One region of the Brevibacillus sp. JB24b genome, then DNA from elsewhere that is predicted to be linked to it. Evidence: riboswitches for the same ligand, from Rfam matches in the RefSeq annotation. Region 1 holds a riboswitch; each other region holds the start of a gene.
What was found. Region 1 has a riboswitch for cobalamin ahead of cobJ (precorrin-3B C(17)-methyltransferase). Riboswitches for the same ligand answer to the same signal wherever they lie in the genome.

Region 1 (8,032 bases):
TTCCTTCATTTTGCTAAAGGCAAGTTGCAAGCTACTCAAATGCGGCACCACTTGCACGACATCACGACCGAGTTTACGGGTAAGTAAACCTCCAATCCCATAAAACAATGGATCTCCAGAAGCAAGCACTACAACCTCTTTACCTGCTTCTAACGCTTGTTTTATTTCGCCAATTGCTGCTAGCACACCACTTTTTAACGCATAGCGTTCACAGTCAAGGTCCGGGAAAAATGCTAAATGTCGTTCTCCCCCTACCAGCAATTGCGCTCGTTTGATTAGATCAACAGCCTGGGGAAATAACCCTTGAGCACCATCATCCCCGATCCCGATTATCGTTACCTGTGTCATCTACTACCGCCTTTCCCAACAGTTCGCCTTTCAATGTGGTGAGCACGGTTTCTATAACCATGCCTCCCCCGACGTGCTTATTGATTTGTTCGGAGCATTTGTATGCCAATAATTCAAAAAAAGCGGAGTGTCCCGCTTGGCTCATGATTTCGCCCACCTGCATGGCCGTGTTGGCTCCCTCAATTTCTGCTATATGTTCTTCACTTGCACCTATTTCTCTGGCTACCCCCGCCAAAAATTGAAAATCAACAGAAGATCCTTTGGAATGCACCATCATTGCACCTTGGGCAACCTTAGACAATTTACCCATCATCCCAACCATGGCAATGTGTGTAAATCCTTGTTTTTTGCCAATGAGTGCACTAAATCCCACGAAATCTCCCATTTGAATAAACGATTCTTCTGCCCAATCCGGATACAGTTCCATCGCTGTTTTTTCACTACGACCACCGGTTGTAATCGCAATCGCTTGGCAATTACTTGCCTTAGCTACTTGAATAGCCTGAGCTACCGATGCTTTGTAAGCAGCCGTTGAAAATGGTACGACCGTTCCTCGTGTTCCCAAAATGGAAATACCACCAACGATTCCCAGCCGTCCATTCAGTGTTTTCTTTGCAATCTCTTCTCCGTTCGGCACTGAAATGACAACGCTGACACCACGATCCTCTAAATCATGTTGATCTAAAATCGCTTGAACAACACCTTTAATCATTTTACGTGGAACAGGATTAATAGCTGCTTCACCCACTGGAATCGGTAACCCCGGCTTTGTAACTCTACCGACACCAATTCCGCCATCCAAATGAATGCCACTATCATCATGCCAAGAAACACGTGACAAAATAAGGGCCTTATGAGTGGCATCTGGATCATCACCACCATCCTTGATGATACCAGTCTCCACCCAATTCTCTCCTCGTTCCTGAGATACCATCTGGAACGTAACCCGATCCTTATTAGGCAAAAGAATTTCCACCTCCGAAACTTCTTCCCCACTAAGTAAGGCTAGCAGGGAAGCTTTCGTGGCGGCGGTAGCGTTGGAACCTGTTGTATATCCGTGACGAAGTGGCTTCTCATTTTCTGCCTCCGCTACCTTTGCATTAGTCATGCACGCTCGCTCCGTTCTGTTGCTAGAATGGACAACGCATTAACCGCGGCCACAGCAACTGGGCTACCGCCTTTGCGATCCAAATTCGTAATAAATGGAATATCTAGCTTCGCTAATTCCTCTTTAGATTCGGCTGCAGACACAAATCCGACAGGTACGCCAATAACCAATGAAGGGTTGGCCTTGCCCTCTTTCACAAGACGAATCAATTCGAGTAAAGCAGTCGGAGCATTCCCAATCGCATAGATACCACCTTTAATTTGGCTCGTAGCTTTGCGAATAGAGATGATGGCACGAGTTGTATTCTCGGCTTTAGCCTGTTCCATTACATCAGCATCAGAAATATAAACATGTACATCTCCACCAAACGCCTTTAGACGTGGCTTACTAATACCTACTTGAACCATTTGAACATCTGCAATAATTGGCTCACCAGCTTGAATAGCGCGAATTCCCGCTTCTACTGCATCTGGATGGAACTGCATGCTACGTCCTAAATCAAAATCGGCCGTTGCGTGAATGACACGCTGTACCACACGATACTGATCATCCGTAAATGGATGTGGGCCTAGCTCCTCTGTAATCATTTCAAAACTTTTCGATTCAATTTCTTGTGGTTGAATCGTTAATGGTTTAAATTCCGTATGAAATTGCGATGACATATTATAACTCCCCTTCTTTTCCCACGATATTTTTAGATCGTAGCGTGTGTTTTTATCGCTTTCAAAACGCTATCAAATGTGTGATGCGTTTCTCCGTACACGAGTTTAGGTCTGTCAATCATAATGGTATAGATGCCAAGCTCTAGGGCTGCCTCCAGCTTTTCATCCACTGCGCCCACCTTACCGCTTTCTTTCGTAATCATTGTAGTAACACCAAATTGAGTATACAGAGCGGCATTCAATTCTTTAGAAAAAGGACCCTGCATAGCAATGATATTTTTTTGCTCTACACCTAACTCTTCACATTTTTCCATATTGTCTTTACGTGGCAGCATTCTTGCAATCAAACGAATCTCAGGATCACCTAGCAAATGCTTGGTAAAAGTACCGAGTGTTTTACTTCCAGTGGTTAGCATAACCACGCCTTTTCTGCTTTTTGCTTCCAATGCTGCTTGTTCATAATTTTCCACCAAGAGCACATTAGGATGATCAACATAACTACGGGTCTCCCTCTCAAAACGAATGTAAGGGAGCTGTAATTCTTCTGCGCATGCCATAGCATTTTTAGAAGCTTCCTCTGCAAAAGGATGACTCGCATCCACAATGGTTGTGGCCTTCTGCTCCTTGGCTAAGGCAATCATATCCGCTAGTGGCAATCTTCCTACCCGCGTGGCAATACCTTCTTCCTCCAAGCTTTTTGCAGCAGAATCAGTGACAACCGTTGCCAGTAGATCAACACCTGTTGACTTCAAAAGAACAGCCAATTCGCGTGCATCACTTGTTCCTGCCAAAAACAGGATCATACACGTACCCCCCGTTTTTCATTAGCTTCTGTAGCTTGCGATTCCTTGCTACAGGATGCTTGTTCGTTTTTTGGTATCGGGGTATGACTATGTCCACTTGCATTGTGATGATCATGGTCGTGGTGATGATCATGGTCATGGTGATGATCATGGTCGTGGTGATGATCATGGTCATGGTGGTGATCATGGTCATGGTGGTGATCATGGTCATGGTGGTGATCATGGTCATGATCGTGGTGGTGATGATCGAATACAGCAAGTTTTCTAAATTGACAAAGATCACAGTTGGCTAATGCCCGTCCTTGTAGTGCTTCCACAGAGCGATCTACTACAATTTGTTCTAGCAATTCATGGAAGCCTAACGCCTCGCTCATCGATGCTTGTATATCAGGGAACTCCTGATGAAACTGTTGTAAATTCTCTTCTAGACGCTTTAACAGAATACCCGTAAATAACAAATAAGGAAGGACATAAATTTGCTTAGCTCCTTGTCTCACACAACGAACTAACCCTTCTTCCACTGTTGGATAGGTAACGCCCATGTACGCCACTTCAACGTTACCTACCCCTGTGCTCTCCCACAACAAACGAGCTATTTTACATAGGTCACTGTTTGCGTCCGAGTCACTACTCCCACGACCTACTAAAAGAATGGCACTATCCTTGTTTGCCTGTTCTAGTGGAGTAAATGTGGTTGTATTTTGTAAACGATCTCGCAAAATTTGCACCATATCTTCATGGACACCTATAGGGCGGCCATAGCGAAAATCGACATGTGGATATTTCGCTTTAGCTTCATCTATTTCATGGGGAATGTGTAGTTTTGCATGGGCTGCTTGAAACAGCATTAATGGTACCATTGCTACAGTGGTAGCCCCGCGCTCTACTATTTTTTGCACCCCTTGCATAATGGTTGGTCTGGTTAACTCCAAGAAACAAGTCTCATACAGTGTTACCTCTGTTTGTTCCTTTAACAACTCAGTAACTCGCTGTGTAAACTGTAGAAGATGCTCATTTCCCTCGGCATCTCTGCTACCATGACCGATAAAAAGTATTCCGTTCAAAGAATTCCCCCCCTTAATCTCCACACGGTTCTTCGATTTGCAACGGCGCTATGAATTCCTGATAACGATATTCAAGTACTTGCCCTGTACGTTTAAAGAATTTATGGAATCGTTCATCGATATGACCTTTTACCTTATATTCATCCACGATTCGTTCTACAAGGCCAATAATTTGCTCTTCTGGTACTCCCTCGGCAATGCGTTGTCCAGGATGTGCATTACGCCCAATACGTTTACCACCTAAAAACACATCATATGCACCACGTCGATACACAAGACCAATGTCCTCCATAACCGCACCATAGCATGCCATTCCGCAGCCGTTAAAACCAATTTTTAAATCTTTAGGCACAGCTAGACCATCCAATCGTCTGCCTAATTCTTCAGCTACGGGTATGGATTCATCCTTTTCTAAATCACAAAAATCACATGCTTTTACCTGTGCACTAGCTCCGATCGGAAACAACTGAAAGTCTACTGCTCTTAATTGTTCTGTTACTTTTTCCGGATCTACCTGAGGTAATCGGAGAAGAATTTGATGCTCAATGCTATACATCATTTCTCCGCCATCTTTAGTCAAATCTGCCAAGAGTCGCATTTGTTCAGAGGTAAAATTCTTGCGCGCTACGCCAGGCGAAACGCCTAGCTCTAAAATATCAACAACTCCGCTAAACGGACGTGGTGGAGGAGTGATACCCTGATTAAGCTCTAAGGCTGTCTTTTCATCAACACACGCAAGCGCTTCCATCGCTAGTTGAAAAGCTTTAACCGCTTGTTTAGGAGCTTGAAAGCTCTCCGTTTCTACCTGAAAAGAGTTTTCAGGTACCTGCTCTACTTCTCCAGAGCATTGCCTGGGATTTGAAAGGGCTTCCATTGTCGCTAATGGTGTTGAGTCAGAAACTTGAGCTTCTTGTATTGTAGCTTGTGGTGACGTCGCTACAGTCACTCCACCAGTTGGTTGGCCTTGTTCAGAAGAAGAGCCAGATAACAGATCTCCACTCTCAGGCTGACTGTGAAGCGCCCAAGGCTCTGCCTTCTCCTGTAAACGTTCATGAGGTTTTAGCGGTTGTTCCATACGATTTAACGTATATTTACGTTGATATCCGCGTGGTGTAATGATTTTTTGGTCGTAAACAAAGGTGGTCGTGTTTCCGATGATTACCGTTGTCAACATTCCAATTTCATGCTGCAACATGTCTGCAAGAGTTGTAATTACAACATGCTCACGGTCTCGGTAGGCGCTTTTCACGATTCCTACAGGCGTATCAGGAGAACGATATTTTAATAAAATTTGCTGTGTTTCTACAATTTGTCGTGTACGACGACCACTGCGAGGGTTATATAACGCAATTACAAAATCAGCAGAAGCGGCTGCTTCCACACGCTTAGCGATCGTTGCCCACGGTGTAAGATGGTCACTCAAGCTGATTGTGCAAGCGTCGTGCATGATTGGAGCACCTAATAAAGAGGCGCAAGATTGAATTGATGAAATCCCAGGTACAACCTCCACCTTCACCCCAGTGGATTCTTTCCAGTCTTTTTCTACAAGTACTTCATAGACTAATCCGGCCATGCCGTATACTCCAGCATCCCCACTAGAAATAACGCCAACAACTTTACCTAACTCAGCCAATCTTACCGCTTCTTGAGCACGACTAACCTCTTCTGTCATCCCAGTACGTACGACACTTTTTTCTGAGATTAGTTCTCTAATTAAATCTACATAAGTGTTGTAGCCAATTACCACTTCGCATTCTAGGATAGCCTCTTTTGCGCGATGCGTAATGTGATCATGATGTCCTGGTCCAAAGCCAATTAGTAGAATTTTTCCTTTATCCATCTACTCCAAGCCCCCTATCCTTATTTGCAATCGATCTTACATTTTTATACAATAAAAAAACAGCACTTCCCCCCCGTCTGACTTACGTGAGAAGTGCTGTTATGATGAGCTTGTTATTTTTTGAAAAGGAGTGTCCCCTTCTGTAGCAAAACTGCTCTCATAACACCTCCCCATCTGCCGTAGGTCTGGCGGTGTTGTTAGAATAAAGAGGGTAGCCTGACTCATGGATCGCATCCTGCTCCTTTTCGCCTCCTGAATATTTGTTATATCCAGTGACAAAAGCGGGCTCTCCAATTACAGTGGCGGGACCGTGTTGGATTTTCACCAACTTCCCCATGTGAATCGTTTCTCATGTAACAATTCCTTTATTCCCAAGCTTATGTGATTACTTCTATCATAATCCAATTTGCATTTTATTGTCCATACTTTTCTGTCTAGCCCACTCGGGACTGGACAAGAAGTAAAAGAAGATCGTATACTGACATACTATTAGAAATCTTCTATTTTTATGCAAAGACAAAAACATATTTGAATAAACAGTATCATATTTAACATATTATAGAAAGGTTGTTAAAACATGTCCCTCTTAAACACATTACAACAGCGTCAAGCTATACGTGCCTACGATGGTCGCGATGTAGAAAAGGCAAAGATTGAGCAGTTACTAGAAGCAGCTGTACTAGCACCCAATGATCGCTTGCGAGAACCTTGGCATTTCTATGTTATTCAAGGCGCTGCTAAAGAACGATTTAACCAACTAGCACAGGATTTCTTACTTGAACGCTTTCCTACCAAACCTCATTTAGTAGAAGAGTCCATGAAAAATGTTCTAGCTACCCCTCTCATTATAATCGCTACATCACAAATCGTAGACGGAGACGAAGCTTCCTCGCTTGATAATGATTACGCTGTAAGCTGCGCTATCCATTCTATGTGGCTGATGGCGTCTGAGCTAGGACTAGGTTTTGTGTGGCGTACGCGCGGTGTAGGTCTAGCAAGAGATGAACGTCTCAAAGCATTCTTATCCCTATCCGATCAAGAGAAGGTGATTGGTTCGTTATTCATTGGCTATCCAACTGACGAAGCCACACCTCGTACTACTCGCAAGCCTTTTGCACAGAAAACAACCTGGGTCGAGTAAGATTTTGGCATAATTGAAAAGGTTACATTTTTCCCCGCTTTGTTGTAACATTTTCCTCTCCTGCTACGTATTATTTTTATAGTAGGTGATGATACATATGACAAATCACATGACTTTTGCCATAATGGTAGGCTTGTGTGCGACAGCGGGACTTTTTTTATTTCGACGCGCTGTGATGAGTGGGGATCGTCAGCAAGGTGGATTCTGGATTAATGGCCTAGCTATCGCTATTGCAACTTTGCTGGTTTTGTTCTCAAGCGCCATCGTCGTGTTCCTATTGGTTACGATTCTCTGGACAGTCGGCTTTCTGTTTCCTATGTTTGTCGACAAATCTGATTTCTGGGTACTCGTTTCCTTTGCGGGCGTCTCCTTTTTCATGTTAATGCTGTACGAACTCATTCTTGAACCAGTCCTTTTATACATAATGCAAAGACTACATATCTCAAGAAATTGGAAATTGATACCTGAAATTTTAGCAACTACCTTTATTTTTTATCTCGTGCATACCACATGGATTCCCGGTGTCTTGTTAACTCCATTAACTCCCTTATTTGTTGGTATCCTGGCTGTAACAGTCGATTATTTTTTAGAATGCATCATGGGTGAAAGAAGATAAAACATAGACACGACAAAAAGCACCTCTTTGTGCGCGAATTTCGCAGCACGACAGTAGGTGCTTTTTATCTGTCCTTTCATTGGACAAAAAGGCGCTTCTGCTAGATACAGAAACGCTCAATCTGTTCTTACATTCTTTTTTATATGTATGTTCTACCGTTTTACAACATGTACACTTAGCGTGTTGTTCCTGTTTTGCCCTGTTTCTTCTGCTGTAAGCGGTACTGAGTAGGTGTACAACCTGTTTCCTTCTGAAAAACAGCGGCAAAATAGGCACTATTGCGAAACCCTACCCCGCTTGCAATCATTGAAACATTTCGATCTGTTTCTAGTAGTTGCTTCTTCGCTTCATCCATTCGGATGCGCGTTAAATATTTGCCGGGTGTTATCTTCATGCAACGAGAAAAACAACGCTGCAAATAAAAAGGACTCACATAGAGACGTGACGCCA
Region 2 (8,032 bases), 2.0 Mb from region 1:
TTAGTAAAGCTCAACGAATACCGCCATTTGCTACTTTTTGATATGCACCATGTTATTTCCGATGGAGTTTCAATGATAATCTTGCAGCAAGATTTTATCAAGCTTTACGCCCAAGAGGAGCTTTCTCCCATGTCCATCCAATATAAGGATTACGCGGCATGGCAACGCAAGCGCATGGAAAGTGATGAGATGGGGAATCAGGAAGCCTTCTGGTTAAAGACTTTTGAAGGCGAAATTCCGATTCTGCAACTGCCTACTGATTTCCCTAGATTAGCAAAACAAAGCTTCGATGGTAACCGTGTTATTCAACGTATTCCCGATTCACTCGTGAAGCAGTTGAGTGATTTGACCGAATCAACAGGGACTACCTTGTATATCGTTTTACTAGCCGCCTATAATGTTCTCCTTCACAAATATACAAAACAAACAGAGATCATTGTTGGTTCGCCTATTGCTGGACGTGTCCACGCAGATACGGAACAAATGGTTGGAATGTTTGTCAATACATTGGCAATGAAAAACAGCCTACACCAAGATAAACCGTTTAGTCTTTTCCTACAGGAAGTAAAAGAAAATGCCCTGCAAGCCTATGAGAATCAAGAGTATCCATTTGAAGAACTAATTAATAAGCTTCAGTTGGAACGTGATAACAGCCGTAATCCTTTATTTGATACGATGCTAATTATGCAGAATATTCCTTCTTACCATACTCAAGCTAACACACTTACCTTTACACCCTTTGACTATAAACACAAAACATCTAAATTTGACATTACATTTGAGTTTTTTCAAGAAAAGGATGGGCTTTTGCTCCACGTAGAATACGTGACGAAATTGTTTAAGCAGGAGACCATTGAGAGAATGGTTAATCACTTTTTGGCGATCATAGCCCAAATCCTTCGCAATCCAAGTATCAACCTTTCTGAAATAGAGCTCCTAACCCAAGCAGAGAAAGACAAGATTCTTTATCAATTCAACAATACTAGAGAAGATTATCCTAAAGATAAACAGGTGCATCAATTATTCGAAGAGCAAGCGAAACGCAATCCTAAGCAGACTGCTCTCATCTTTGAAAATCAAACATACACGTATGAGTTTGTGAACGAACGAGCGAACCAATTAGCGAGAAAATTACGTGGCTTAGGGATTGGAAGAGAAGAAGTGGTTGGTTTACGTTTTGACCGTTCGGTAGAAATGATTCTAGGAATTCTGGCAGTGATGAAAGCAGGTGCTGCTTATGTAGCAATCGATCCTGACTATCCAGCGGAGCATGCACACTATATTCTTGCGGATAGCAATGCACAGGTTTTAGTAACGGAAACAAAACATATCGATACCATTTCTTTTATGGGACCTATTCTTGATCTTAACAACGAAGCTCTTTATGAGGGAGACACAGCAAATCTTGAGACGATATCTACAGCGGACAGCCTCGCCTATATCCTTTACACATCTGGTTCTACTGGAAGACCAAAGGGAGTCATGATCGAGCATGGCAGCATCGTTAACTATCTATTTGCCATGCAGAAGGATTATCCAATGGCAGTAGACGATGCTTATCTCTTAAAGACGCCGTATACCTTTGACGTATCAGTGCTCGAACTATTTGGCTGGTTCATCTCTGGAGGTTCACTGGTGATTCTTGAACCGGGTGGACACCGAAATCCTAAGAGTATCCTGCGTGTTCTTGAGTCTCATAATGTAGCACTTGTCAACTTTGTTCCCTCCATGTTTAAAGTATTCCTCAACTCGATTCACGAAGAGTCAATAACGGCTCTTACTAAGTTGAAATACGTACTGGTAGCCGGTGAGGCAATTTCGCACGACGTCGTAGAGCAATTCTACTCCCTTACAAAGAATGTTACGCTTGATAATCTCTATGGCCCTACAGAGGCAACAGTCATCGCTACCCGCTTTCCTCTAAGAAAAGCAGGAGAGTATAGTACATTGCCAATCGGCAAACCGATTCAAAACGTGCAGGTTTATGTGATGAATGAGTCTACTCAATTGGAGCCAATCGGGATCGTGGGAGAATTGTTTATTGCTGGGGCAGGCGTGGCGAGAGGATATTTGAATAAGCCTGAATTGAATGAAGAAAAGTTCGTATCTAACCCGTTTGCAGCTAGTGAAAAGATGTACCGGACAGGGGATTTAGCAAGATGGCTACCTGACGGAAATATCGAATTTTTAGGTCGAATTGATCATCAGGTGAAAATCCGCGGATACCGTATTGAATTGGAAGAAATCGAAACAAGACTTCGCTCCTATGAAGGGATAGCTGACGCTGTCGTACTAGATAAAGATGATTCACTTGGAAATAAACAGCTAGTGGCATACATCATTACCGCAAATCCAATCGATATGAACGAGATAAAGGAACATCTGAGAAAACAGCTCCCGAGTTTTATGATTCCAGCTCATTTCATGACACTGGATAAGCTTCCCTTAACGACCAGTGGAAAAGTAAATCGAGGTGGACTTCAGGATGAAGCTCTACTTTTCACTCCAAGGAACCGAGAAGGAGAAGAACCCAAGACCGTATTAGAAATGAAGCTCATGGAAATTTGGAAACGTGTCCTGAAAGTTGAACAAGTAGGGACAAACGAGGATTTCTTTGAGCATGGGGGAAACTCATTACTTGCTGTTACTCTCGACTTAGAGATGGAGAAAGAGGAATTAATCTCCGATGATCTGGTTGTCTATGAACACCGAACGATCCAAGCATTAGCAGCCTTTATAGAACAAAAAGAACCAACTAATAGCGAAGCCGAGGCGCCTATGAAAAAATAAAACCTGGGGGCACAAACGATTATTACCTGTTTGTGTCCCTTATCTTTTGTAAGATGCTCGCAAGCTAATACGTCTTTCTCTGTTTAGCCGATAACATGGAACCAGCAAGAGTGTTCCAGCTATAATCAACCCAAACTCCTACGTTGTTCATTTAATATTTTTTTAGTTTACTAGTTGACAACGTAAAAAAAATAGGGTATTCTTCATTTATCTTAAATTTAAGATATCAAAAAATGAGACATATTGAAATGTATTTTGTAAAAGGTAAGAAATAAAAAGAAAGGAGAAAACAAAATGCTGAACAAACAGGGAAAGCAAATGGACCTGATAACAGATTCAAATAAAAATCAAGAGCAATCCCTTCATTTGTTCGTTGTGTTATCCCGTGCATTTAACTGGACGTCTGCTCACGTTCAGAAAGATATTCGACAATATGGATTAAATCCTACTGAATTTGGTGTTCTAGAATTGTTATTTCATAAAGGCAGACAGCCTCTTCAGCAAATTGGTGACAAGATTTTAATCTCTAGTGGAAATATTACTTATGTGGTGGATAAGCTAGAAAAAAAGGGTTATTTGCTTCGTAAGCCCTGTCCGAATGATCGACGAGTTATCTATGCGGAATTAACACAAGAAGGGGAGCAATTTCTCCAAGAGATTTTTCCGAAACATCAAGAAAAGCTAACAGAAGCACTTAGTGGGCTTTCTCCTGAAGAAAAAGAGATTACCATTACTTTGTTGAAAAAGCTGGGCAAGTCAGCCCAAATGAATTTTGCAGATAAGTAGTAGCAAAACAGATGTGATAATAAAAAGAAGCATATTATCCATCTTTCTCATATATCTTTAATTGAAGATACTCAAAATAAAACATATTCCTAAGGAGGAAAAGAAAATGGATGCAGGACTTTTACTTATTCGATTAGTTGTGGGGCTTTTATTTATTGGTCATGGTACACAGAAATTATTTGGATGGTTTGGTGGGCATGGCTTAAAGGGAACAGCAGGGTGGTTAGAATCTATCGGTGTGAAACCCGGCTTGTTGATGGCATTTATGGCAGGCGCCAGTGAGATTGTTGGAGGATTGCTCTTTGCGTCTGGTGTGTTTACTTGGATAGGGGGAGCACTAATCGCTGTAACTATGCTGATCGCTATTTTTACTGTACATGGAAAAAATGGATTGTGGATTACGCAAAACGGTATGGAATACAATCTAGTATTGCTTGCGGTGGCTATCGGGGTTGCATTGATTGGACCAGGTGCATATGCTTTATTCGCGTAAGATATGACCTGTAAAAAGTGAGTAGTATCCAGATTCACTTGCTCTATTGTATGATAATGTTGTACATGAAGACAATGCCAAGAGATATAGGTCAGAATAAGGCCTAATCAGGCAAGAATCAAACAGATTCAAGCAAAATAAAATCAAGTAGGCACAAAAAAGACAGGGGAGCGAGTAAGTGTAGTGAAAACACTGTTCTTTCCTCCCCTGTAACCATTACGATACATACAATGAGAAGAGGAAATTACATGAGCGATTTTACAAACCTAGTGAAAAGTCGGCGTTCCGCAAATAATTTCATTGATGGGGTAGAAATTACCCAATCTGATCTTGAAGAGATCTTTACTTTAGTTAAATATGCTCCTTCTGCTTTTAATCTTCAACATACACACTACCTAGTCGTAACTGATCCCGTCTTGAAAGAAAAGATTTATGAATCTTGCAAGCAGTATAAAGTACATACATCTTCAGCAGTCATTTTGGTGTTGGGGAATCGTTACGCTTATCAAGGAGTGGAAAAAATAAATGAAGGAATGCACCATCTCGGAATTTTGAGTAAACAAGAGCTAGATCGTACAATTGAGACAGTTACAGGGGTATATGAGGGCAATGGCGAGTCATTTATGAAGGAAGATGCAATTCGCAATGCGAGTCTTTCTGCCATGTTGTTCATGCTATCGGCAAAAGATAAAGGCTGGGATACGTGCCCGATGATTGGGTTTGATCCAAATGCTATTAAAGAAATTTTAGAAATTCCTGATGGATATGAAACAGTAATGATGTTTACTATTGGAAAAGAAAAGATATCAAGTCAACGTCCACGTGGTTATCGTAAGCCGAATGGGGAGTTTGTAAGCTACAACGGTATGTAAGTTAAAACATTGCTAAAGCTGTTCAATCGGACATGCTTTGGCAATGTTTTTTTAGGAACTTAATTTGATATAGCATAAACTTGGAATAACGAATATAATTTGTTCTAGGTAAACTTTTTGTCCTAATTTCAAATTAATGGCATAAAGTGAATATTTCCATAAGGAAAAACTACATATCGGAATGGGTGTATTTGTTTCATAGCAAATACTTAAAAGGGAAGCCGGTGTGAATCCGGCACGGTCCCGCCGCTGTAAGGGGAGTCTTATGCAAAAAAGTCACTGGATAATATCTGGGAAGACGCATGGAGATGATGAACCTAAGTCAGAAGACCTGCCCATTCTAAAAATACTGTTAGACCTACGGGGAAATAGGGAGGTGTTAGAATGCTAGAAGACCAAATTGTTCTTAAACAATAGGCATTTCTGACCTTTTTAATCTGGTTGGCAATGTTTTTTTTGTGTTTTAACATTTTTGGAATAATTTAATTTATAGATAAAAGGTGAGGAAATATGTTTTTGGAACGATCTACATTTATCACTACTTTTATTGGACTACTCGCGATTCTAACAATCATGATCGCTGGTTGCAGTAATACAACAAAAGATCAAGTAAATATATCAAATCAAGATCATTCAAAAGCTCTTACGTTTTCCTGGTCCGGAGATATTGGCGATTTAAATCCGCATACGTATTTTCCGAATCAATGGTTCTCACAAGCTATGGTATATGAATCTCTTGTTTACTACGGTGAAGGTGGAGAACTTAAGCCCTGGTTGGCCCAAAGCTGGGATGTATCAAAAGATGGAAAAGAATATGTGTTTCACCTAAGGAAAGATGTTACATTTTCTGATGGCTCACCATTTAATGCTACAATCGTCAAGAAGAATTTTGATACCGTTTTAGCTAATGCCCCACAACATGAATGGATGGAATTAATAAACCAAATGAAAAGCACAGAAGTAGTTGACGAATTTACGTTTAAACTGAATTTGAAAAAACCATATTACCCAACTCTTCAAGAGCTTACGTACATCAGACCCTTACGATTTGTAGGAGAAGCTGCCTTTCCTGACAGTCAAAACACATTTAAAGACGGACTCAAGGCTCCGATTGGCACAGGGCCGTGGGTGCTAAGCGAATATACGAAAAATGAAAAGGCTATCTTTACAAGAAACGAAAAGTATTGGGGAGCTAAACCGAAAGTCGACAAGGTGATTGTTAAAGTCATTCCTGACGGTGAGTCTAGAGTATTAGCTTTTGAGAAAAAGGAAATCGATCTTATTTTTGGTAATGGGGTCATTAGCCAAGATTCGTTCCGATTTCTGAAGGACTCAGGAAAATATGAAACCAAATTATCAGAACCCACAGCTACAAGAGCGCTACTGTTTAATACGAACAGAGAAGCGCTCAAAGACCGCAAATTACGGTTAGCTATCCAGCATGCTTTTAATAAGCAGGCTGTGATTGATCATATCTTTTACGGGACGGAAAGAAAAGCTGACACTTTGTTTGCACCTACCATTCCTTACACAAAAATTGATGTGAAACCGTATGAACACGATGAAGAAAAAGCGAAACAGTTATTGGATGAAGCGGGATGGAAACAAGCAAATGGAAAACCATTTCGGGAGAAGGATGGAGAAACATTACAACTGGAATTGATGTTTATTAGTTCAGACAACATTCAGAAGGCAATAGCGGAATATGTTCAAGGTGAGTTTAGCAAATTGGGGATCGATATTAAGTTGACTAGTAAGGAAGAAGAGAATTTTTGGGCTACAGCGAGTGAAGGCAGTTTTGATTTATTATTTACGGCTAGCTGGGGTGTCCCGTTTGATCCGCATTCCTATTTATCCGCTATAACTACACCTTCCGAAGGTGGAAGTCCGGATTACAAAGCTCTATTAGGGCTACCAGGGAAGAAAGAATTAGATGGAAAAATCAAGGAAGTATTAGTGAGTACAGACGAAGCACACAGAATGAAGCTATATAAAGATATTTTAACTACATTGCACGAACAGGCTGCTTACTTACCAATTTCTTATCAGTCTAATATAGCGGTTTATCATAAAAATATGAGCGGTGTTAATTTCTTGCCTCAAGAATACGAGGTGCCTTTCACTACCATTGATAGTAAGTGAAGTGGGGATATGTAAAAACGACTGAAGGAGAACTAAATGGGTTGGTTTATTGTTAAACGTCTCACAAGTTTACTGCCAATATTATTTGGAATTTCTCTGATCACTTTTATTCTGCTCCACTTAACCCCTGGGGACCCAGCCGTAGCTTACTTGAGGGCGTCACATATTCCTCCAACAGATGAGGCAGTGGCATCCATCCGAGCAGAGCTAGGGCTGGACAAGCCCCTGTATATCCAGTATGTAAATTGGTTAGAAAAAGTGGTTCAATTGGATTTAGGGATATCTTATGTGTCGAAGAAATCGATATGGGATGAAATCGTGCTCCATTTCTTCCCAACAATACAACTAGCATTTGCATCATGCATCCTAATTATTGTTATTAGTTTACCTATAGGAATGATTTCTGCTCTTTATAAGGGGAAAATGATTGATCAGGTTAGCAGAATAATGGCCTTTGTTAGTGTCTCGATGCCTGCTTTCTGGCTTGGATTCCTATTCATCTATTTTTTATCGGTTAAGTTAGATTTATTTCCTGTATTAGGGAGGGGAACTTTTGCTCATCTAGTGCTTCCTTCCTTGACACTGGCTTTTCCTTATATCGGTACGTATATGCGATTGCTTCGCGCTAGTACGTTAGAAAACTTGAATGAGCCATTTGTAGTGTATGCGAGAGCGAGAGGGCTGAGCGAAAGAGTAATCATTAGCAGACATGTCTTTAAAAAGTCCTTATTACCCGTGTTAACTGGACTAGGCATGAGCCTTGGAAGCATGTTAAGCGGAGCCGTTATTGTTGAAACCGTCTTTGCTTGGCCGGGTATGGGCTCTTTATTTGTTACTTCTATTTTACAGCGTGATTATCCGATGATTCAGAGCTGTTTATTGTTTATGGGTGTGATCTTTGTAGTCTGCAATCTCCTTGTGGATATTGCATATGCTTTCCTGGATCCCC
Region 3 (8,032 bases), 1.5 Mb from region 1:
TGACTCACTCAAGATTGCCCCACCAACCCGCAATGTTGCTACAACAATCAACAAAGGAAAAATGTTGGGAAGTAGGTGGCGAAATAAAATTCGACTATTGCGAAGACCTAAAACTTTAGCTGCTTGAATATATTCCTGTTCGCGTAGACTCAGAATTTGACTGCGAACGAGGCGCGCTAAACCGGCCCAGCCAACGATACTAAGCATAATCATGACAATATATAAGCGGTAATTAGAAGGAACCTTCCACTCAGATAATACAGCTGCTAAGATAAACAGCATCGGTAATTCAGGAATTGTCATCAGGATATCTGAGACACGCATGATGATTGTGTCGATCCACCCACGAAAATATCCAGCTAGAACACCAAGAAAGGTTCCAAGAAAGACAGAGAGAACCATGGAAGCGAGACCGACAGTTAAAGAAATTCGACCAGCTTGCATAAGCCGAGTTAAAATATCCCGACCCAGAGCATCCGTTCCTAGCCAATGGGACATGCTTGGTGGTTTGTTGATCATTGCTGCATTAATTTTTCCTAATGTATAAGGGGATAGCAGTGGTCCTAGAAAACAAAAAAGAAAGATGATGACGAGAAAACAAAGCCCTATAATCGCTATATTATTCTTCTGTAATTTTTTGAAGGATTGTCCCCATAGTGAGGACTTAGAATAAGAGGCAGTCTGGATGCCAGTCTCTAAGTCATTTTTAACAATAGTATTCATGCTTGCTCCTCCTATTTCAGTCTCACCCGCGGGTCGACAACACCATATAACAAATCAGCCAGCAAATTACTGATAATGGTAAGTAACGCGATGAACATGGTAAATCCCATTAGTAAGGGATAATCTCTAAGTGATAACGCTTGCATATACACCTGACCAACTCCGGGCCAGTTAAAAATTTTTTCCGTAATAATTGCTCCTCCAAAAAGGGCGGGCAGTTCAAAGCCGAGCAGGGTAATGGCAGGTAGCAAAGCATTGCGAAGAGCATGCTTGTAGGTAATCACTTTTTCTTTTAAGCCTTTAGCGCGAGCTGTTCGAATAAAGTCCTGACGAATCACTTCTAATATATTGGTACGGAAATACCGAGTTAGGGAGCCAACACTCAACATGGTTAATACTGTAACAGGCAAAATCATGTGTTTAGCAACCTCAATAACATAGGCCATACCCGTTGCATTGCTACCAGTTGTAAGAATTCCTCCAGGCGGCAATAATGCAAGGTCAACTGCAAATATTTTAATAGCAAGTAAACCTACGAAAAATGCTGGTAAGGCCATAGCGGCAAAAACGCCGATTGTTACAAGCGAATCAAACAAAGAATATTGTCTAGTTGCGGAAAAAACACCAATCGAGATGGCAATGATCCAAGTCAATGTAGTGGAGGTGAACGCGATTAAGAAAGAACTCCAAATATATTGTCCTAAAATGGTTGTTACAGGCTGCTGATATTGAAGGGAATATCCCAAATCTCCTTGTAATACATTCCCAGCCCAAACAAAATAACGCTCTATAATGGGTTTATCTAAACCGTATAACGCTTTTAGCTCAATTTTTCTCTCGGGACTTAGCTTAGGATTGGTATCCACATAATCACCCGGGGTAAGTGCAAAGAGAAAAAAGATTAAGAGAGAAGAGCCAATCAAAGTTGGAATCATAATCATCAGTCTCTTGAACATGTAGGTTTTCATTGACAGAGCGCCTCCTAGCAAAAACGTAGATGGAATGGTAACCCTCATCTGAAATGACTAAGGAAGATGCTCAGTCCCTACCTAGTACATAGGAACTGAGCATGTTCGATTGTCCTCTTATTCCACAATTTTCAGGGTAGGTAGGCTTGAGCTTATACCGGTGTAACCGTTGGGTTCAAATCCTTCCACTCGTGCATTATGACCTGATAAAATTTTTCGATAATTCAGGAAAATAAACGGAGGATCGTCGCTTAATGCTTGATAAAGTTCCTTATAAGCTTCTTTGCGTTTTTCAATATCAAGCGTACCTACACTTTTTGCAAGCAGTTCATCTACCTTAGGATTGGAATAACCATGTGTATTTGTAAAGCTACCTCCACCCGTAGAAGAGAACTGAATAACACCATCAGATGGATCTCCTAGCATCGTAGTAGAAAAGGAAGCAAGATCGTGATCACCTTTATCTGTTCTTGCTACAAGTGCTGGGTAATCCATTAATTCTGCTTCTAGTTGAATACCGATTAATTTGTAATTTTCCTTCGCGATGGGAATGAGAACATCACTTACTTTACTTTTCGTAGTCAAGTAGTGAAGAACTAGTTTTTTCCCGTCCTTTTCCCTGATGCCATCTGAGCCTTCTTTCCACCCAGCTTCATCCAGTAGTTGTTTAGCCTTATTCACATCATAAGCATAGGGATTCACATCTTCAGTAAACGCCCAGGATACAGGGGCTACAGGCACATTAGCTATTTGTGCATAACCCTGATAGGCAGCATCCACGATTTGTTGACGATCAAGCCCATAGATTAGCGCCTGTCTAACACGTTTGTCTTTTAAATAAGGCTTGCTATGGTTAAACGATAGATAACTATAGGCAGTCGAAGTATAAATATTGATGTTTGCAAAACCAAGACTTTTTAAAAGCTCCAGATTATCTGCATTAGCAGGGAAGGAGCCATAGTCAGTCTCGCCCGTTTGGAAAAACTGAGTTGTATCGCCATCGGTTGTTTTATAAATAAAATGGGTAATGGCAGGTTTACCCTCGTAATAATACTCATTGGCCACAAATCTCACTTCTTGACCGGGGATAAACTTTTCAAACTTGTAAGGGCCAGCTCCGACCGGTTTTGTATGCAATGTACGTAGGTAGTCAAGCTTACCTGGTTCATAACCTTTTCCATAATAGGCTTTGGACAAAACGTGACCACCAAGTAGGAGAAGAGAACGAGCGTTTACTTTCTCTGTGGTAATCTCGATTGTTTGTGGATCGATTACTTTAATTCCCTCAATGGTTTTTGTTTTACCTTCTTTATATGCACTCCCGCCTTTAATGTGTGCTTCAGCGATTTCTGTTTCCCCGTCATACGTTTTATCATGCAAAATAGTTAGAGTGAAGGCGACATCATTAGCAGTCAAGGGCTCTCCATTACTAAATTTCAGATTTTTACGTAGGTGAAAGGTATATGTAAGCTGATCGGTGGAAATGTCCCACTTTTCTGCTAATTTCGGAGCTGGTTTCCCATTCCTATCAATATCAACAAGTGGGGAAAACATCACGGAGGTAACGTTCCCATCATAACCATTGTGATAAAAATATGGATTAAAAACCCCACCTGGTTCTGTTAAAGCTACTACAACCGTGTCTTTTCTATTTTTAGCCGATTCAGGCGATTTTGATTTGTCTGTAGCAGCGATAACCACGTCACCTGCGTTTTGAACTTGCAATGTTTGAGCCTGGGCATCTGCCTGTTCACTGGTTGGAGCATTAGAGGTGGATGGGGGTGCTCCCTCGCTATTGCAACCGACTAATAAGAAAGCCCCTAACAGAAATGTGAAGAATGAATGTATAAAAGCTCTACTCATAATGATCCTCCTAATCAATTGTAAAATGTAGCCTCATTATATTCCTATAATTCCGATCTGTAAAGTATGAATTAAGATATTTCTGTTATTTCGAGAAATGAAAATTTTTTCATATGGTTGGATACGTGCATAAAGGAAATAGAGCGTAGAAAAACATTTGACCAAATCTCTAACTAGAAATTTGGTCAAGTCGCCTTTCGTATTCTTTTGTATAGCTTTCTCATATTGTTGGCTACTTAGTTAAAAAATCTTCTGTTGTTCACGATCTGCTTTTAAAATCTCCACTGCTTCACGGAACCGTTGAGAATGCACAATTTCACGTTCGCGAAGAAAAGAAAGGCTATCGATTAGGTCGACATCATCAGTCATATTAATCAACCATTGATATGTAGCCCTTGCCTTTTCTTCCGCAGCAATATCCTCATACAAGTCTGCAATTGGATCACCCTTTGCTTGAAAATATGTAGCCGTGAAAGGAACACCGGCTGCATCATGAAAAAACAGAGCCTTATCGTGGCTTGCGTAATGTGCGCCAAGACCTGCTTCTTCTAGTTGTTCAGGAGTAGCATCCTTCGTTAGCTTATATACCATTGTTGCAATCATTTCGAGGTGGGCAAATTCTTCTGTGGAAATATCGTTTAGTAGCCCAATGACCTTGTCAGGAACTGTATAGCGCTGATTCATATATCGTAGAGCAGCTGCTAATTCTCCATCAGCTCCACCATATTGTTCCATCAAATACTTTGCCATTTGAGGATCACATTTGCTTACGCGAACAGGATACTGTAACTTTTTCTCATAGATCCACATTCAAAATCCCCCTTTCTTACACCTGCCAAGGCCAAGGTACATCTTTCCACGACCATGGGTATTGGGCAAAGCTATTGCCAAAATTCATCAGAGGTCCGAATGAAGATTCGAATTGGCGCTTCAGTGTCATACTTTGCTGAGCAGTATCGTTGAATTGCTTAATGGCTGCCATGTCAGTAGGGTGGGTGTCAAGATATAAGTTTAATTCCACTAGAACAAAGTCTAGCACCTGAATTTGATGAAGCAGCTCATAAAATTGTTGCTGTTGTTCATCCGCTTGAGTACCATGATCGCTCACTTTTATTTTCCCCCTTTGTACGGATTTTCATATGGCGCATACAGAGCAGGCCAAAGGGTTCCTAGACAAAGAGCTTTGTACGGATCAAATTGGGGTAAATTCGGGGGTTGAAATCCCAAATAGAGTTGTGGCGGCGTCTCATAGGTTACAACCCTTTGTGGCGGACAAGGATCACATGGACCGATGAAAGGATAGTATGCCTTGCGGTTTCGACTCATATGATTGCCTCCTTTCCTGTAGATGTCCTTATATGCTTATCAATTGGACAAGAAGAGTAGAACTGGAAACATAGGTAAAAAGAGAATGAATTCATATCTTGCAGCCTAATTTTGGGCAAGATGGGGGGATGCTGGTACAAGGTGCGTGCGAATACGGTCAGCATGTAAGTAACACAAGTCCCCTAAGGTAAGAAAAAACGCAATTGAATAAAGATGTGGAATTTTGTGTGAAGTTGTATTATGATAGCAAACATACCTAGATAAAAGAGTATAGTTGTTTATGTTTTTCGTATTAATATTATTGAATTAAATATGTGGAAATAGGTTCTTTGAACGATCAGTATCAAGGATGAAAAGGGAAGCACGGTGTAAATCCGTCACGGTCCCGCCACTGTAAAAGAGGAGTTAGTGCAAAAAATACCACTGATCCATTAGGATTGGGAAGGTATGTGCTGATGATGATTCTTAAGTCAGGAGACCTGCCTATTTCGACAACACTGTGTGACCTACGGGAGATAGGGAGGTGTTAGGATAGCTGTGGCAGTTGTATACGTATATTCACTGCTTGTTCAAGCATCTCTAACCATCTTTTGATTGGAAGAGATGCTTTTTTGTTTGAGTTGGTTCTTTAACGAAAAATAACCTGTCTAGGAGGGCGAACAAGCATGAGCAAAGGAATAAGCAAAGGAATAAGCAGCAGTTTAGGATATCCACGCATTGGTGAGAATCGCGAATGGAAAAAGGGATTAGAAGCATTTTGGGCTGGAACAATTAAAGAGAAGGAGTTTCTTGCTCAAATGGAGCAAGGTAGACTCCAGCATTTACAAAAGCAGAAGGAAATAGGTATTGACCTGATACCGGTCAATGACTTCACCATGTATGATCACATGTTGGATATGGCTGTGATGTTCGGTTATGTTCCAAAACGCTATGAATATGCTGGTGGGGCAGTACCTTTGTCCACCTATTTTGCTATGGCTCGTGGTAACCAACAAGCGGTTGCTTGCGAAATGACCAAATGGTTTAATACCAATTATCACTACATTGTGCCGGAATTTCAGGATATCAAACCCGTTCTTACAGAAAATAAGCCGCTTCTTGCTTATAAAGAGGCGAAAGAGAAGCTGGGCATTAACGGAAAACCTGTCATGGTGGGACCTTATACTTTTATTAAGCTATCCAAAGGGTTTGATCCTTTGCAGATACCAGCTATTATCTTGCAGCTCATCCCTCTTTATGTGCAAGTACTGACTGAATTAGCGCAGGAAGGCGTGGAATGGGTTCAAATGGATGAGCCGATTCTCGTAACATCTTTATCCGAAGACGAAATGAAGACGATCTCCTACATCTATGAACAACTTCATGAGGCTGTTCCACAACTACAAATCATGCTACAAACCTATTTTGGTTCTGTTACATTCTACAAGGAAGTAATCCATTTACCTGTTGCAGGAATTGGGTTAGATTTTGTCCATGATGCGGGACGTAACTTTGAACAGATCACTACAAGTGGATTTCCACAAGACAAAGTACTTGGAGCCGGTATCATTGATGGCAGGAATATTTGGCGCGCCAATCTGACCCATAAGACAAATCTTCTCTCAAAAATCAGAAGTCACGTGGATGCATCACGTATCTGGATTCAGCCATCTAGTAGTTTGCTCCATGTTCCGATCAGTTTAAACCAAGAGACACAGCTTGATTCACTAGTTAAAGATTCATTGGCGTTTGCAGATGAAAAACTAATGGAAATCAAGCATGTTACAGATTGGTTGCACAACAAAGAGGAAAGCGTTAAAGAGATTTTCGCTCTGAATCAAGCAATTATAGAACGAGTAGCGAACTCTGTAGCTAGAAATCGCCCTCGTGTACATGAGGCTGTGGCCAGCTTGGATTTAGATCAGATAGAGCGTGCATCTGATTATGAACAACGGCGACAACAACAACAAAACCTCTTGCATTTACCGATTCTCCCGACTACAACGATTGGTAGTTTTCCACAAACAACAGAGGTTCGTCAGGCGAGAAATAAATGGCGGAAGGGCGAATGGTCGGCAGAACAATATGAACAATTTTTACAAGCAGAAATCCGTGAATGGATTGACATACAAGAGAAAGTTGGGCTTGATGTGTTGGTTCATGGGGAATTTGAACGGACGGATATGGTGGAATTTTTTGGTGAAAAACTAGGGGGATTTGCATTTACTAAGAATGGATGGGTGCAATCCTATGGTTCTCGTTGTGTGAAACCGCCTGTAATTTATGGAGATGTAGAGTTTATTGAACCAATGACAGTCAAGGAGAGCATCTATGCTCAATCTCTTACATCTAAACCGGTCAAAGGAATGATCACAGGTCCAGTCACTATATTAAATTGGTCCTTCGTACGTGACGATATTTCCAGACACCAGGTAACCTATCAGATCGCACTAGCCTTACAAAAGGAAGTAGAGGCGTTGGAAGCAAGTGGGATTACTATGATTCAAGTCGATGAACCAGCATTACGTGAAGGGCTACCGTTAAAGAAAACGGAGTGGGAAGCGTATTTAGATTGGGCAGTAAAAGCATTCCGGTTAACCACTTCTTCTGTAAAAGACACTACTCAAATTCATACTCATATGTGTTACTGCGAGTTTCATGACTTTATAGATTCTATTAGCGATCTGGATGCTGATGTTATTTCGATAGAAACATCGCGGAGCCATGGTGAACTAATCCATTCCTTCCATAATCACTCCTATCTAAAAGGTATTGGTCTAGGTGTCTATGATATTCATAGTCCCCGCGTTCCAACTGTGGAAGAGATAGTGAAAATGATTGAGAATGCTCTACAGGTCCTTGAATCCAGACAATTTTGGATTAATCCTGATTGCGGGTTAAAGACGAGAGGTCGTACGGAGACGATTGCTTCTTTAGAAAATATGGTGACAGCCACTCGGTTGGTCAGAAATACGATAACGGCTATTCCTTAGTACGTTGAAGTAGAATCTGAGAATTTAATAACGGGGGAAAGAAGAGTAACATCACGTGCTTAACTTACGCTTATTGCTCTAGATGATATGGGAAAACCTACGTTAGCTCCACCGATCATCCCGGAAACAGAAGAAGAGTAACGACAGTATGAGCAAGCATAGCAGCGTTATGAAGATCGG

Region 2: it holds a riboswitch for cobalamin, as region 1 does, so the genes downstream of both, nikA (nickel ABC transporter substrate-binding protein) here and cobJ (precorrin-3B C(17)-methyltransferase) in region 1, are expected to answer to the same signal.
Region 3: it holds a riboswitch for cobalamin, as region 1 does, so the genes downstream of both, metE (5-methyltetrahydropteroyltriglutamate--homocysteine S-methyltransferase) here and cobJ (precorrin-3B C(17)-methyltransferase) in region 1, are expected to answer to the same signal.

What each region holds. Positions count from the first base shown of each region.
Region 1 is NZ_JBNVQV010000001.1:1,336,578-1,344,609, reverse strand. Features, by position in the region: gene cbiE (precorrin-6y C5,15-methyltransferase (decarboxylating) subunit CbiE) at 1-348, opposite strand, end outside; gene ACQV1I_RS06575 (cobalt-precorrin-5B (C(1))-methyltransferase) at 314-1,456, opposite strand; gene ACQV1I_RS06570 (precorrin-8X methylmutase) at 1,453-2,118, opposite strand; gene cobK (precorrin-6A reductase) at 2,151-2,921, opposite strand; gene ACQV1I_RS06560 (sirohydrochlorin chelatase) at 2,918-3,985, opposite strand; gene cobJ (precorrin-3B C(17)-methyltransferase) at 3,999-5,825, opposite strand; cobalamin riboswitch at 6,015-6,208, opposite strand; gene ACQV1I_RS06550 (nitroreductase family protein) at 6,403-6,966, shown strand; gene ACQV1I_RS06545 (hypothetical protein) at 7,064-7,582, shown strand; gene ACQV1I_RS06540 (bifunctional transcriptional activator/DNA repair enzyme AdaA) at 7,758-8,032, opposite strand, start outside.
Region 2 is NZ_JBNVQV010000001.1:3,366,214-3,374,245, reverse strand. Features, by position in the region: gene ACQV1I_RS15775 (non-ribosomal peptide synthetase) at 1-2,790, shown strand, start outside; gene ACQV1I_RS15770 (MarR family winged helix-turn-helix transcriptional regulator) at 3,085-3,576, shown strand; gene ACQV1I_RS15765 (DoxX family protein) at 3,683-4,069, shown strand; gene ACQV1I_RS15760 (nitroreductase family protein) at 4,318-4,941, shown strand; cobalamin riboswitch at 5,108-5,294, shown strand; gene nikA (nickel ABC transporter substrate-binding protein) at 5,452-7,083, shown strand; gene nikB (nickel ABC transporter permease) at 7,120-8,032, shown strand, end outside.
Region 3 is NZ_JBNVQV010000001.1:2,799,917-2,807,948, reverse strand. Features, by position in the region: gene opp4C (oligopeptide ABC transporter permease) at 1-723, opposite strand, end outside; gene ACQV1I_RS13380 (ABC transporter permease) at 735-1,691, opposite strand; gene ACQV1I_RS13375 (ABC transporter substrate-binding protein) at 1,809-3,554, opposite strand; gene ACQV1I_RS13370 (manganese catalase family protein) at 3,795-4,364, opposite strand; gene ACQV1I_RS13365 (spore coat protein CotJB) at 4,381-4,662, opposite strand; gene ACQV1I_RS13360 (spore coat associated protein CotJA) at 4,665-4,880, opposite strand; cobalamin riboswitch at 5,186-5,381, shown strand; gene metE (5-methyltetrahydropteroyltriglutamate--homocysteine S-methyltransferase) at 5,546-7,852, shown strand.